2 regions of the Acidovorax sp. GW101-11A03 genome follow, and region 2 is predicted to be linked to the other one. Evidence: riboswitches for the same ligand, from Rfam matches in the RefSeq annotation. Region 2 holds a riboswitch; the other holds the start of a gene.
The links. Region 2 has a riboswitch for S-adenosylhomocysteine ahead of metH (methionine synthase). Riboswitches for the same ligand answer to the same signal wherever they lie in the genome.
Positions count from the first base shown of each region.

Region 1: linked by a shared signal. The riboswitch ahead of ahcY (adenosylhomocysteinase) and the one ahead of metH (methionine synthase) in region 2 are both predicted to bind S-adenosylhomocysteine.

Region 1 is NZ_JBWKZU010000010.1:71,075-77,035, forward strand. Features, by position in the region: gene AC07Z7_RS06785 (peptide chain release factor 3) at 1-911, opposite strand, end outside; gene AC07Z7_RS06790 (SDR family oxidoreductase) at 1,199-1,969, opposite strand; S-adenosyl-L-homocysteine riboswitch at 2,158-2,237, shown strand; gene ahcY (adenosylhomocysteinase) at 2,306-3,742, shown strand; gene AC07Z7_RS06800 (TlyA family RNA methyltransferase) at 3,920-4,918, shown strand; gene metF (methylenetetrahydrofolate reductase [NAD(P)H]) at 4,915-5,766, shown strand; gene AC07Z7_RS06810 (septal ring lytic transglycosylase RlpA family protein) at 5,862-5,961, shown strand, end outside.
Region 2 is NZ_JBWKZU010000041.1:11,886-17,846, forward strand. Features, by position in the region: gene AC07Z7_RS16880 (LysR family transcriptional regulator) at 1-248, opposite strand, end outside; gene AC07Z7_RS16885 (PACE efflux transporter) at 323-778, shown strand; gene AC07Z7_RS16890 (hypothetical protein) at 867-1,625, shown strand; S-adenosyl-L-homocysteine riboswitch at 1,667-1,766, shown strand; gene metH (methionine synthase) at 1,787-4,537, shown strand; gene AC07Z7_RS16900 (RidA family protein) at 4,619-5,020, opposite strand; gene AC07Z7_RS16905 (LysR family transcriptional regulator) at 5,179-5,961, shown strand, end outside.

The DNA.
Region 1 (5,961 bases), on a different contig from region 2:
ACCACGCCCGAGAAACCTTCGTCTTCGGGCTGGATGGTCTTGACAACGGGCTGCTTGTTGACTTCGAGCGTACTCACGCGCGGGCCAGGGGGCGGGGCCATGTCCACGAGGGCATCCAGCACTTCCATCACCCCGAAGTTGTTCACGCCGGAGCCGAAGAACACGGGGGTGAGCTTGCCGGCCAGGAAGGCCTCGTGGTTCCACTCGGGCGATGCGCCGGTGGCCAGCTCCATGCTGTCCATGGCGGCGTCGAATTCGGCACCAAAGCGGGCGCGCAGCGTGTCCACGTCGGTGAGCGGGATGGACTCGAAATCCTGCGGGCGGCGTTCGCTGCCGGACTCGAACACGGTCATCGTCTTGGTGCGCAGGTTGATGATGCCGCCAAAGCTCTTGCCCTGGCCTACGGGCCAGGTCATGGGGCAGCAGGGCATGCCCAGCTCGCGCTCCACTTCGTCCATGATGTCCAGCGGGTCGCGCACCTCGCGGTCCATCTTGTTGACGAAGGTGATGATGGGCGTGTCGCGCTGGCGGCAGACCTCGATGAGGCGGCGGGTTTGTGCTTCCACACCGTTGGCCGCGTCGATCACCATCAGGGCCGAGTCCACGGCGGTGAGCACGCGGTACGTGTCTTCGGAGAAGTCCTTGTGGCCGGGCGTGTCGAGCAGGTTGATCACATGCTCGCGGTACAGCATCTGCATGACCGAGGAGGCCACCGAGATGCCGCGCTGCTTTTCAATTTCCATCCAGTCGGATGTGGCGTGGCGGCTGGCCTTGCGGCCCTTGACGGCACCGGCGATCTGGATCGCGCCCGAGAACAGCAGCAGCTTTTCCGTCAGCGTCGTTTTACCGGCGTCGGGGTGGGAAATGATGGCAAAGGTGCGGCGGCGCCGGGTTTCGGGGGCGTAGGACACGGGGGGATTCCAAGAGGGCTAGGGCCGCTGCGGCAAGGGCTGCGGCAGCAGGCGCGACAGGCGCGGTGCGCCGAATCGCGGGATTTTACCGGGCGGGCGCTCTGGATTCCCCGGGGCGGGCATCAGCTATTCATTGCGCTGCACGCCACCCACAGCGCTTGAAGCTGGCGCGTACAAGGCCAGCGCACCCGTGGAGCTGACTTTGTCAGGCCACCGGGTGCGCCCCCCTCCCGCCCCGCATAGCGGGGCGAGAGAGGGGGAAGGCGCACAGCGCCTCAGGGGGTGTTTCACTTCGCCTGCGTGTGGCGGGCGTACATCTTCTGCATGCCGCCGATCCAGCGTTCGTAGTCCTGCCCTTTGTTGCGGAAGTACTGCGTCACCTCGGGGTGGGGCAGTACCAGAAAGCGCCCGTCCAGCATGGCGGCCAGCACGTCGCCCGCCACCTGCTCAGGGGGGAGGATGCCGTCGTGCGAGGCCGATCCGCCGTCGCCCGTGACCATGGCGGTGCGTACCGACTGCGGGCACAGGCAGGCCACGCCCACGCCCTTGCGGCCGTAGGCGATGCGCAGCCATTCGGCAAAGGCCACGGCCGCGTGTTTGGTCACGGCGTAGGGGGCGGATTCGACAATGGTCAGCAGCCCGGCGGCCGAGGCCGTGACGAGGAAGAAGCCCTCACCACGCTCCACCATTTCGGGTACCACGGCCCGGGCCGCCCATACATGAGCCATGCCGTGGATGTTCCACATGGCGTCCCACAGCGGGTCTTCGAGTTCGATGCCGCCCGGGCGGCCCAGGATGCCCGCGTTGGAGATGTAGGCGTCCACGCGGCCATAGCGTTCGCGCGTGGTGGCCACCAGGGCCTGGATGTCGGCCTCTTTGGAGACATCGCAGCGCACGGCCAGGCCCCCGATCTCGTCGGCCACGGCCTGGGCGGGTTCCAGATGCAGGTCGGCCACGACCACGGCGCGTGCGCCCTCCTGTGCAAAACGCCGCGCGATGCTGCGGCCGATGCCGCTGGCGCCGCCGGTGACGATGACGACCTTGTCCTTGGGGTCCATGCTGTGCTCCTTGATGGCGCTTTTGAAAGAGCACCAGTGTCAGGGGCTACGCCAACCCCGGCAGCCGCACAGGTGACATGGGTGGTTGGCATGTTGCCGACGTGAAAGAGCAAGGGCGAGTGAGCGCGGGGCGGCCCCACCCGCAGCCGGGGATGTTTCCCCGCCGGGCACTTGCTTTTATAATCCGCCGATCCGAGGAGCGTTGCAGCGCCCCCAGCACAGGCGGGGCGTGAGGCTCGGAGTCACCCAGCAACGACGCTCATCCACTTCTCGTGTGGTGAGCCTTGTCACTCCCCCGACCAGTGGTTTTTCAAACATGCTTTGGAGCACACCACCATGAACGCACGCGTCAACGCCCCGGTCAACACCGACTGCATCATTGCCGACATCGGCCTGGCCGATTGGGGCCGCAAAGAGATCCGCATCGCCGAAACGGAGATGCCCGGCCTGATGGCCATCCGCGAGGAGTTCGCGGCCAAGCAGTCGCTCAAGGGCGCCCGTATCACCGGCAGCCTGCACATGACGATCCAGACCGCCGTGCTGATCGAAACGCTGCAAGCCCTGGGCGCCGATGTGCGCTGGGCCTCGTGCAACATCTTCTCCACGCAGGACCATGCCGCCGCCGCTATCGCTGCCACCGGCACGCCCGTGTTTGCCGTCAAGGGCGAGACCCTGGCCGAATACTGGGACTACACCCACCGCATTTTTGACTTTGGCCCCAAGGGCACCGCAGGCGAAGGCCCCAACCTGATCCTGGACGACGGCGGCGATGCCACGCTGCTGATGCACCTGGGCAAGAAGGCCGAGAAGGACGCGTCCGTGCTGGCCAACCCCGGCAGCGAAGAAGAGCGCATCCTGTTCGCCGCCATCAAGGCCAAGCTGGCCGAAGACAGCACCTGGTACAGCCGCAAGAGCGCCGAGATCATCGGCGTGACCGAAGAGACCACCACCGGCGTGCACCGCCTCAAGGAAATGTCGGCCAAGGGCTCGCTGATGTTCCGCGCGATCAACGTGAACGACTCGGTGACCAAGAGCAAGTTCGACAACCTGTACGGCTGCCGCGAGTCGCTGGTGGACGGCATCAAGCGTGCCACTGACGTGATGATCGCCGGCAAGGTGGCCGTGGTGGCGGGCTACGGCGACGTGGGCAAGGGCAGCGCCCAGGCCCTGCGCGCCCTGAGCGCCCAGGTGTGGGTGACCGAGATCGACCCCATCAACGCGCTGCAGGCTGCCATGGAAGGCTTCAAGGTTGTGACCATGGAATGGGCCGCCGACAAGGCCGACATCTTCGTGACCACCACCGGCAACCGCGACGTGATCACTTTCGAGCACATGGCGGCGATGAAGGACCAGTCCATCGTTTGCAACATCGGCCACTTCGACAACGAGATCCAGGTCGCCAAGCTCGAAGAACACTGCCAGTGGGAAGAGATCAAGCCCCAGGTGGACCACGTGATCTTCCCCGACGGCAAGCGCATCATCCTGCTGGCCAAGGGCCGCCTGGTGAACCTGGGCTGCGGCACGGGCCACCCCAGCTTCGTGATGTCCAACTCGTTCGCCAACCAGACCATCGCCCAGATCGAGCTGTTCACCCACAGCGACTACTATGAAAACGGCAAGGTCTACGTGCTGCCCAAGCACCTGGACGAGAAGGTGGCGCGCCTGCACCTGAAGAAGGTGGGCGCCATGCTGACCGAGCTGAGCGACGACCAGGCCGCCTACATCGGCGTGCCCAAGCAAGGCCCTTACAAGCCCGATACGTACCGTTATTGATTGGATGTGCTGAGGGGGCGGTGCCCCCTTCTTCCCCCGTGGCGTGACGCTGCGCGGGGCCGGGCAGCGGCGCTTGCACGCCGGGTGCTGATTACCTGATTGCTATGTTAATGATAGCTATCAGGGCATGATGGTCGCGCGGTAGCGGCTGTTTTTACTCATAAAAGGACGGGCGCCATGCGCGCAGATGTGTTTTTGGTGGAGCGGGGGCATGCCGCCACACGCTCGCAGGCCCAGCGCCTGATTGCGTCGGGTGTCGAATGGCGCCTGTCGCCGCTCGCGTCCTGGCAGAAGGTGGCCAAGAATGGCGACGACATCCCGGCCATTGCCGAGGTGCAGTTGCTCGACAGCGCCGAGGCCAAGTACATCTCGCGCGGCGGGCTCAAGCTCGAAGGCGCGCTCGATGCCCAGGGTCTGAAGGTGCAAGGGCTGCGCTGCCTGGACGTGGGGCAGAGCACTGGTGGTTTCACCGACTGTCTGTTGCAGCGCGGTGCCGCCCAGGTGATTGGCGTGGACGTGGGCCATGACCAGCTGCACGAGCGGCTGAGGAACGACCCGCGGGTGGTGTGTGTCGAGGGCGTGAACGCCCGCTCGCTGACGCCCGAGGCGCTGCAGCAGGCCTGCGATCTGGCGCTCTCGGAAGTCATCGAGCTGGAAGAGGACAACGAGACCCAGCCCGAGGCCCCCTACAGCTGGATGCGCAACGGCGGCCAGGTGGACGAGGACTATGACGACAGCGACGATGCCAAGGAAAAGGACATCGAAGCCTTCAAGGCCGAACGCGCCGAGCTGGCCAAGGCGCGCGCACAGGGCACGCTGCCGGTGGAGCGCCGCCGCCGCGCCGACCGGGAAGATGTCGATATCACGCCCGAATTTGGCCTGGTGACGGGCGACCTGTCGTTCATCTCGCTCACACTGGTGCTGCCCGCGCTGGTGCCGCTGCTGGCGCCACAGGGCGACCTGGTCATGCTGGTCAAGCCGCAGTTCGAGCTGCAGCCCGGCCAGGTGGGCAAGGGCGGTATCGTGCGCGACGAGGCTCTGTACGCCGTGGTCGAACAACGCATCCGCGATTGCTGCGCCACCGTGGGCCTGGCCGTGCTGGCGTGGCTGGACAGCCCCATCCAGGGCGGCGACGGCAACCGTGAATTTTTTATCCATGCTAGGAGGGCTGCATGAATGCTGCCAATGCACAGGGCACCGGTTTCCCTGTGAGTTTTGAGTTCTTCCCGCCCAAGACGCCCGAAGGCGCCGACAAGCTGCGCGTGGCCCGCCAGCAGCTGTATGCGCTGCACCCGGATTTCTGCTCGGTGACCTACGGCGCCGGGGGCTCCACGCAAGAAGGCACCTTTGGCACCGTGCGCGAAATCCTGGCCGAAGGCGTGGGCGCCGCGTCGCACTTCTCCTGCATCGGCGCCACGCGCCAATCGGTGCGCGAGCAGCTCGCCACGCTCAAGGCCATGGGCGTCAAGCGCCTGGTGGCGCTTCGCGGCGACCTGCCCAGCGGCTATGGTGCGGGTGGCGAGTTCCAGTACGCGAGCGACCTGGTGGCCTTCATCCGCGCCGAGACAGGGCGCGACTTCCACATCGAGGTGGCGGCCTACCCCGAGGTGCACCCCCAGGCGCGCTCGCCCGAGGCCGACCTCAAGGCCTATGTGGCCAAGGTGCAGGCCGGGGCGGATTCGGCCATCACCCAGTATTTCTACAACAGCGACGCGTACTTCCGTTTTGTCGAAGACACGCAGCGCCTGGGCGCGGATGTGCCTGTGGTGCCGGGCATCATGCCGATTGGCAGCTCCACACAGCTCATGCGCTTTTCCGACGCGTGTGGCGCCGAGATCCCGCGCTGGATCCGCCTGCGCCTGCAGGGGTTTGGCGATGACACGGCCAGCATCAAGGCCTTTGGCCTGGATGTGGTGACCGACCTGTGCGACCAGCTGCGCAGCGCGGGCGTGCCCGCCTTGCACTTCTACACCATGAACCAAAGCGCCGCGACGCTGGAGATCTGTCGCCGCCTGGGGATCTGATGGGTTGGGGTGGCCTGCCGCTGCCCGCCCGCTGTGGGTCCCTGCAGGGGCTTGCCGGGCATGCGGCGTGTGTGGGGTTGTTGTGGGCCCTGGTGATGGCCCCCGCGCTGGCCCAGGGGCTGTCGGCCGAGGCCGATGCGCTGGCCCCCCATCTCCTGACGGTGCCGGGCGAGGCGATGCTGATCGACCCCCCGC
Region 2 (5,961 bases):
TGGGCGTTGAGCTGCTGCAGCTGCTGGGCCAGCAGCCGGGCCTGGGGCTCCAGCGCACGTGCCGCCGCTGTGGGGCGGGGCTCGCGGCCGCTGCGGTCAAAAAGCTGGATGTCCAGCTCGGCCTCCAGGTGCGCCATCGTCATGCTCACAGCCGAGGGCACGCGCGACAGCGCCCGCGCGGCGGCCGAGAACGAGCCCTGGTCGAGCACGGTTAGAAACACCTGCACGCTGTCGGAATTGAAGGCCATGGTCGTTTGATTTATCAGTAAAACTGAAACAAGCTGACTTTATGTGTCAGTACGGCGAATATAAAGTACCGGCCATGGACAAGACACCCACTCTTTTTGGCCTGCAAGGCGTCAAGCGCCGCGTGATCTACGTGACCCTGTACGAACTGATCGCCATCGGCGCCGCCACGGTGGGCCTGGCGCTGCTCACGGGCCAGGGCGCGGGGCATTCGAGCGTGGTGGCGGTGGCGGCGTCGGTGATCGCCATCGTCTGGAACATCGTCTTCAACTGGGCGTTCGAGCGCTGGGAGGCGCGCCAGCCCGTGCGCGGCCGCAGCGTGGCGCGGCGCGTGGCGCACGCCATCGGGTTCGAGGGTGGCCTGGTCTTCACGCTGGTGCCGCTGTTTGCCTGGTGGTTCGGCGTGAGCCTGTGGCACGCGTTTGTGATGGACCTGGGGCTCATCGTGTTCTTCCTTTGCTACACCTTTGTTTTCAACTGGGTGTTTGACCACCTGTTCGGCCTGCCCGCTTCGGCCCTGGCAGCGTCGTAACAACAGCCTAGAGCGCGCTTCTTCAAACAATGTCAAACGCAGTTCGGCGGCGGTCAGGGGCGCTCAGCCGCCACCCATAATCGGCCCCATGAGAGGGCCGTTTTTGTTGCTGCTGCTGCGGGGATTGCCGGGCCGGTGGGCTGGCTTGGCGGCCTGCTGCGTGCTGGCAGGCTGCGCCAGCAACGCCCCCACGCCGCGCGGCGAGGTGACGGGTGCGCCCACCCATGCCGCCGAACTGGCCCAGTCCGACGCCAACCGCATGGCCACCCTGGCCATGCAGGAGAACCTGGACGGCCTGCTGCGCCTGGCCGACAAGCTCTACCGCCGCAACCCCGCCGAATGGCGCAAGGGCAGCGCCACCAGCCGCGAGCAGGCGCTGGAGCAGCTGCGCACCGCCGTGCTGCAGCGCCAGCCCTGGGCCCCACTGCAGGGCCGCCGCGACATCGCCGCCATGGCGCTCGCGCTGGCTCCGGAATTCGCTGGCGACCGCGTGGCGGCCTTCATCCACGCCACGGCCGACATGATCATCACCGCCCACGGCGGCAAGACCGAGTTCTTCTTGCTCGACGGCATGGATGCCCAGCACCTCTACAACGCCGCGCGCAACGTCGAGACCGCCGTGTGGCTGCTGGCGCAGCGCCGCAACGCCCAGGGCCAGCCCCTGCTGCTGGCCGACGAGATCGGCCAGCAGGGCCGCAACCTGAGCTTCGAGCGCGAGTTCGGCAAGATCATCGCGCGGCTGGACCTGCTGGCCGCGTTCACCACCGAAAAGTACCGCCGCGCCGCCATCAGTTACGTGCAGGGCATTGTGGGCGGCACCTTTTTGCAATTCCTGCCTGTGCGTTGATGCGGCGAACGCCAGCTAGTATCACCCGGTAAAATCCGCTTCTGCCCAAGGAGCGTTGCAGCGGCCTCTCACCACGACGGGGCCGTCAGGCTTGGGTACCCAAAAGCTATTCAAGCCCCACCGCAACGACGCTCACCTGTTTTTCTGCTGCCCCTGCACAGGTGAGTCCTATGTCCGCGTCTGCCCCGTCCCTGCCCCCCATGAAGCTGTCCGGCCTGGAGCCTGTCTCCATTGGCGAGGGCACGCTGTTCGTCAACATCGGCGAGCGCACCAACGTCACCGGCTCCAAGGCGTTCGCGCGCATGATCCTGAACGGCCAGTACGAAGAGGCCCTGGCCGTGGCGCGCCAGCAGGTGGAAAACGGCGCGCAGGTCATCGACATCAACATGGACGAGGCCATGCTCGACAGCAAGGCCGCCATGGTGCGGTTTCTGCAACTCATCGCGTCCGAGCCCGACATCGCCCGCGTGCCCATCATGGTGGACAGCTCCAAGTGGGACGTGATCGAGGCCGGGCTGCGCTGCATCCAGGGCAAGGGCATCGTCAACTCCATCAGCATGAAGGAGGGCGTGGAGAAGTTCAAGCACGAGGCGCGCCTCGTGAAGCGCTACGGCGCCGCCGCCGTGGTGATGGCGTTTGACGAAGTGGGCCAGGCCGACACCTACGCCCGCAAGATCGAGATCTGCGAGCGCGCCTACCGCGTGCTGGTGGATGAGGTGGGCTTCCCGCCCGAAGACATCATCTTCGACCCCAACATCTTTGCCGTGGCCACGGGCATTGAGGAGCACAACAACTACGCGGTCGATTTCATCGAAGCAACGCGCTGGATCAAGCAGAACCTGCCGGGCGCGAAGGTCAGCGGCGGCGTGTCCAACGTGTCGTTCAGCTTCCGTGGCAACGACCCGGTGCGCGAGGCCATCCACACCGTGTTCCTGTACCACGCCATCAAGGCCGGCATGGACATGGGCATCGTCAACGCGGGCATGGTGGGCGTGTACGACGACCTGGAGCCCACGCTGCGCGAGCGCGTGGAGGACGTGGTGCTCAACCGCCGCCCGGACGCGGGCGAGCGCCTGGTCGAGATTGCCGAAACGGCCAAGAGCGGCGCCAAGGACGAAAGCAAGAAGCTTGAATGGCGCGGCACGCCCGAGCACCCCAAGACCGTGGGCGAGCGCCTGAGCCATGCGCTGGTGCATGGCATCACCGACTTCATCACCGAAGACACCGAAGAGGCTTACCGCGAGATCCTGGCCAAGGGCGGTCGCCCGCTGCACGTCATCGAAGGCCCGCTCATGGATGGCATGAACGTGGTGGGCGATCTGTTCGGCGCGGGCAAGATGTTCCTGCCCCAGGTGGTGAAAAGCGCGCGCGTGATGAAACAGGCCGTGGCCCACCTGATTCCCTACATCGAGGAAGAAAAGCGCCAGGACGAACTGGCCGGGCGCGACGTGCGCAGCAAGGGCAAGATCGTGATCGCCACCGTCAAGGGCGACGTGCACGACATCGGCAAGAACATCGTCACCGTCGTGCTCCAGTGCAACAACTTCGAGGTGGTGAACATGGGCGTGATGGTGCCCTGCCACGAGATCCTGGCCAAGGCCAAGGTCGAGGGGGCGGACATCGTGGGTCTGTCGGGCCTCATCACCCCCAGCCTCGAAGAGATGCAGTACGTGGCCGGCGAGATGCAGAAGGACGAGCATTTCCGCGTCAAGAAGATCCCGCTGCTCATCGGCGGCGCCACCACCAGCCGCGTGCACACCGCCGTCAAGATCGCGCCGCACTACGAAGGCCCCGTGGTCTATGTGCCCGACGCCTCGCGCAGCGTGAGCGTGGCGCAAAGCCTGCTGGGCGACGGCGTGCAGAGCTACGTGGATGAGCTGAACGCCGACTACGAAAAAGTGCGCACCCAGCACGCCAACAAAAAGGCCACACCCCTGTGGCCCCTGGCCAAGATCCGCGCCAACAAGACGCCGATCGACTGGTCGGCCTACCAGCCCACCGTGCCCCGCGCGCTGGGCCGCCGCGTGTTCAAGAACTTCGACCTGGCCGAACTGGCCAAGTACATCGACTGGGGCCCGTTCTTCCAGACCTGGGACTTGGCCGGCCCCTACCCCGCTATCCTCACCGACGAAGTGGTGGGTGTGGAAGCCACGCGCGTGTTTGCCGACGGCCAGGCCATGCTGAAAAAGATCATCGAAGGCCGTTGGCTTACGGCCAGCGGCGTGCTGGCGCTGCTGCCCGCCAACAGCGTGGGCGACGACATCGAGTTCTACACCGACGACACCCGCACCGAGGTCGCCATGACCTGGTACGGCCTGCGCCAGCAGGCCGAAAAGCACACCATCGACGGCGTGACCCGCCCCAGCCGCTGCCTGGCCGACTTTGTGGCGCCCAAAGACAGCGGCATTGCCGACTACGCGGGCCTCTTCGCCGTCACCGCCGGGCTGGGTGTGGAGAAGAAGGAAAAAGCCTTCATCGACGCGCTGGACGACTACTCCGCCATCATGTTCAAGAGCCTGGCTGACCGCCTGGCCGAAGCCTTTGCCGAATGCCTGCACCACCGCGTGCGCACCGACCTGTGGGGCTACGCAGCGGGCGAGCAGTTGAGCAACGACGACATGATTGCCGAGAAGTACCGCGGCATCCGCCCCGCACCCGGCTACCCCGCCTGCCCGGACCACAGCGCCAAGACCGACCTGTTCCGCGTGCTGCAGGCCGACGAAATCGGCATGTCGCTCACCGAAAGCCTGGCCATGATGCCCGCCGCCAGCGTGAGCGGCTTCTACATCGGCCACCCTGACGCGGTGTACTTCAACGTCGGCAAAATCGGCGAAGACCAACTGCACGACATGGCCCAGCGCCGGGGCATGGACGAGAAGGTGCTGGAGCGGCTGCTGGCGCCGAACCTGTGATGCTATTGATTGGATAGCTGTCGGGGCATGATGGGAGCGCGGTAGCGCCCAATTCCATTCAAATTTCTCCAGGCAATCCAATCAGCCCCGGCTGCCCGGCAGCTTCGCAATCACCTTGATCTCGAACTGAAAGCCGTACAGCCAGGTCACGCCAATGCCGGTGAGCGTGGGGTGGGGCGCCTCGCCCCAGAACTCGGGCACGACGCCCCAGACGGTCTCGAAGTTCGCCTCGGGGTTCACCACGAACATCGTCACGTCCACCACGTCATCAAACGTGCAGCCCGCCGCCTGCAGCACGGCGTTGAGGTTGCTGAACGCCAGGCGCACCTGAGCGGCCAGGTCGGGCTCGGGCGAGCCGTCCTCACGGCTGCCCACTTGGCCGGACACAAACAGGAAGCCGTTGGCGCGCACGGCGGGTGAATAGCGATTGCGCTCGTACAGTGCCTGGCGGCCTGCGGGGAAGACAACATCACGGTGGGGCATGGAAATCCTTTCGTTCTGCAGGGCAGATGATTGCGATGAAGGCACTGTAGAAGCGCGTGTTGTTCTGATAAACAGGCTAATCTGCGCACCACTGTTCCTAATTTCCAAACAATGGCTGGCATGTCGCCCTTTCGGCGTGCATCAACTACCTCTACGTCATGGACCGTTTTGACGCCCTGCAGGCCTTCGCCCGCGTTGTGGAATCGGGCAGCTTCACCAAGGCCGCCCTCACCCTGCACCTGAGCCGCACCACCGTCACGCAGCTGGTGCAGCAGCTCGAAGCCCGCTTGCGCGTGAAGCTCCTGCACCGCACCACCCGGCGCGTGCAGGTCACGCCCGACGGCGCCGCCTACTACGAGCGCGTGGTGCGCCTGCTGGCCGACCTGGACGATGCCGATGCCAGCGTTTCCACCGCCGCCGCCGCGCCCCGGGGCCGCCTGCGGGTGGACGTGCCCAGCCCCCTGGCGCGCCTGGTCCTTATCCCCGCGCTGCCTGCGTTCCACGCGCAGTACCCCGACATCCTCCTGCACATGGGCGTGAGCGACCGCCCCGTGGACATGGTGGGCGACAACGTGGACTGCGTGGTGCGCGGCGGCGCCCTCACCAACCCCGCGCTGGTCGCACGCCATGTGGGCGACCTGCAATTGCGCGTGTACGCCGCCCCCAGCTACCTGCTGCGTGCGGGTACGCCCGAGCACCCGTTGGCATTGGAAGGCCCGCACCACCGCACCGTGGGTTTTCTGTGGGCGCGCACCGGCCAGCCCCTGCCGTTCGAAATGCGCCGTGGCACCGAACACGTGCGCGCCCAGGGCCACGACATCTGCGCTGTGGACGACGGCAACGCCTACCTGGCCGCAGGCCTGGCGGGCCTGGGCGTGCTCTGGCTGCCCGACTACATGGCCCGCCCCCACGTGGCCACCTGCGAGCTGGTGCCCCTGCTG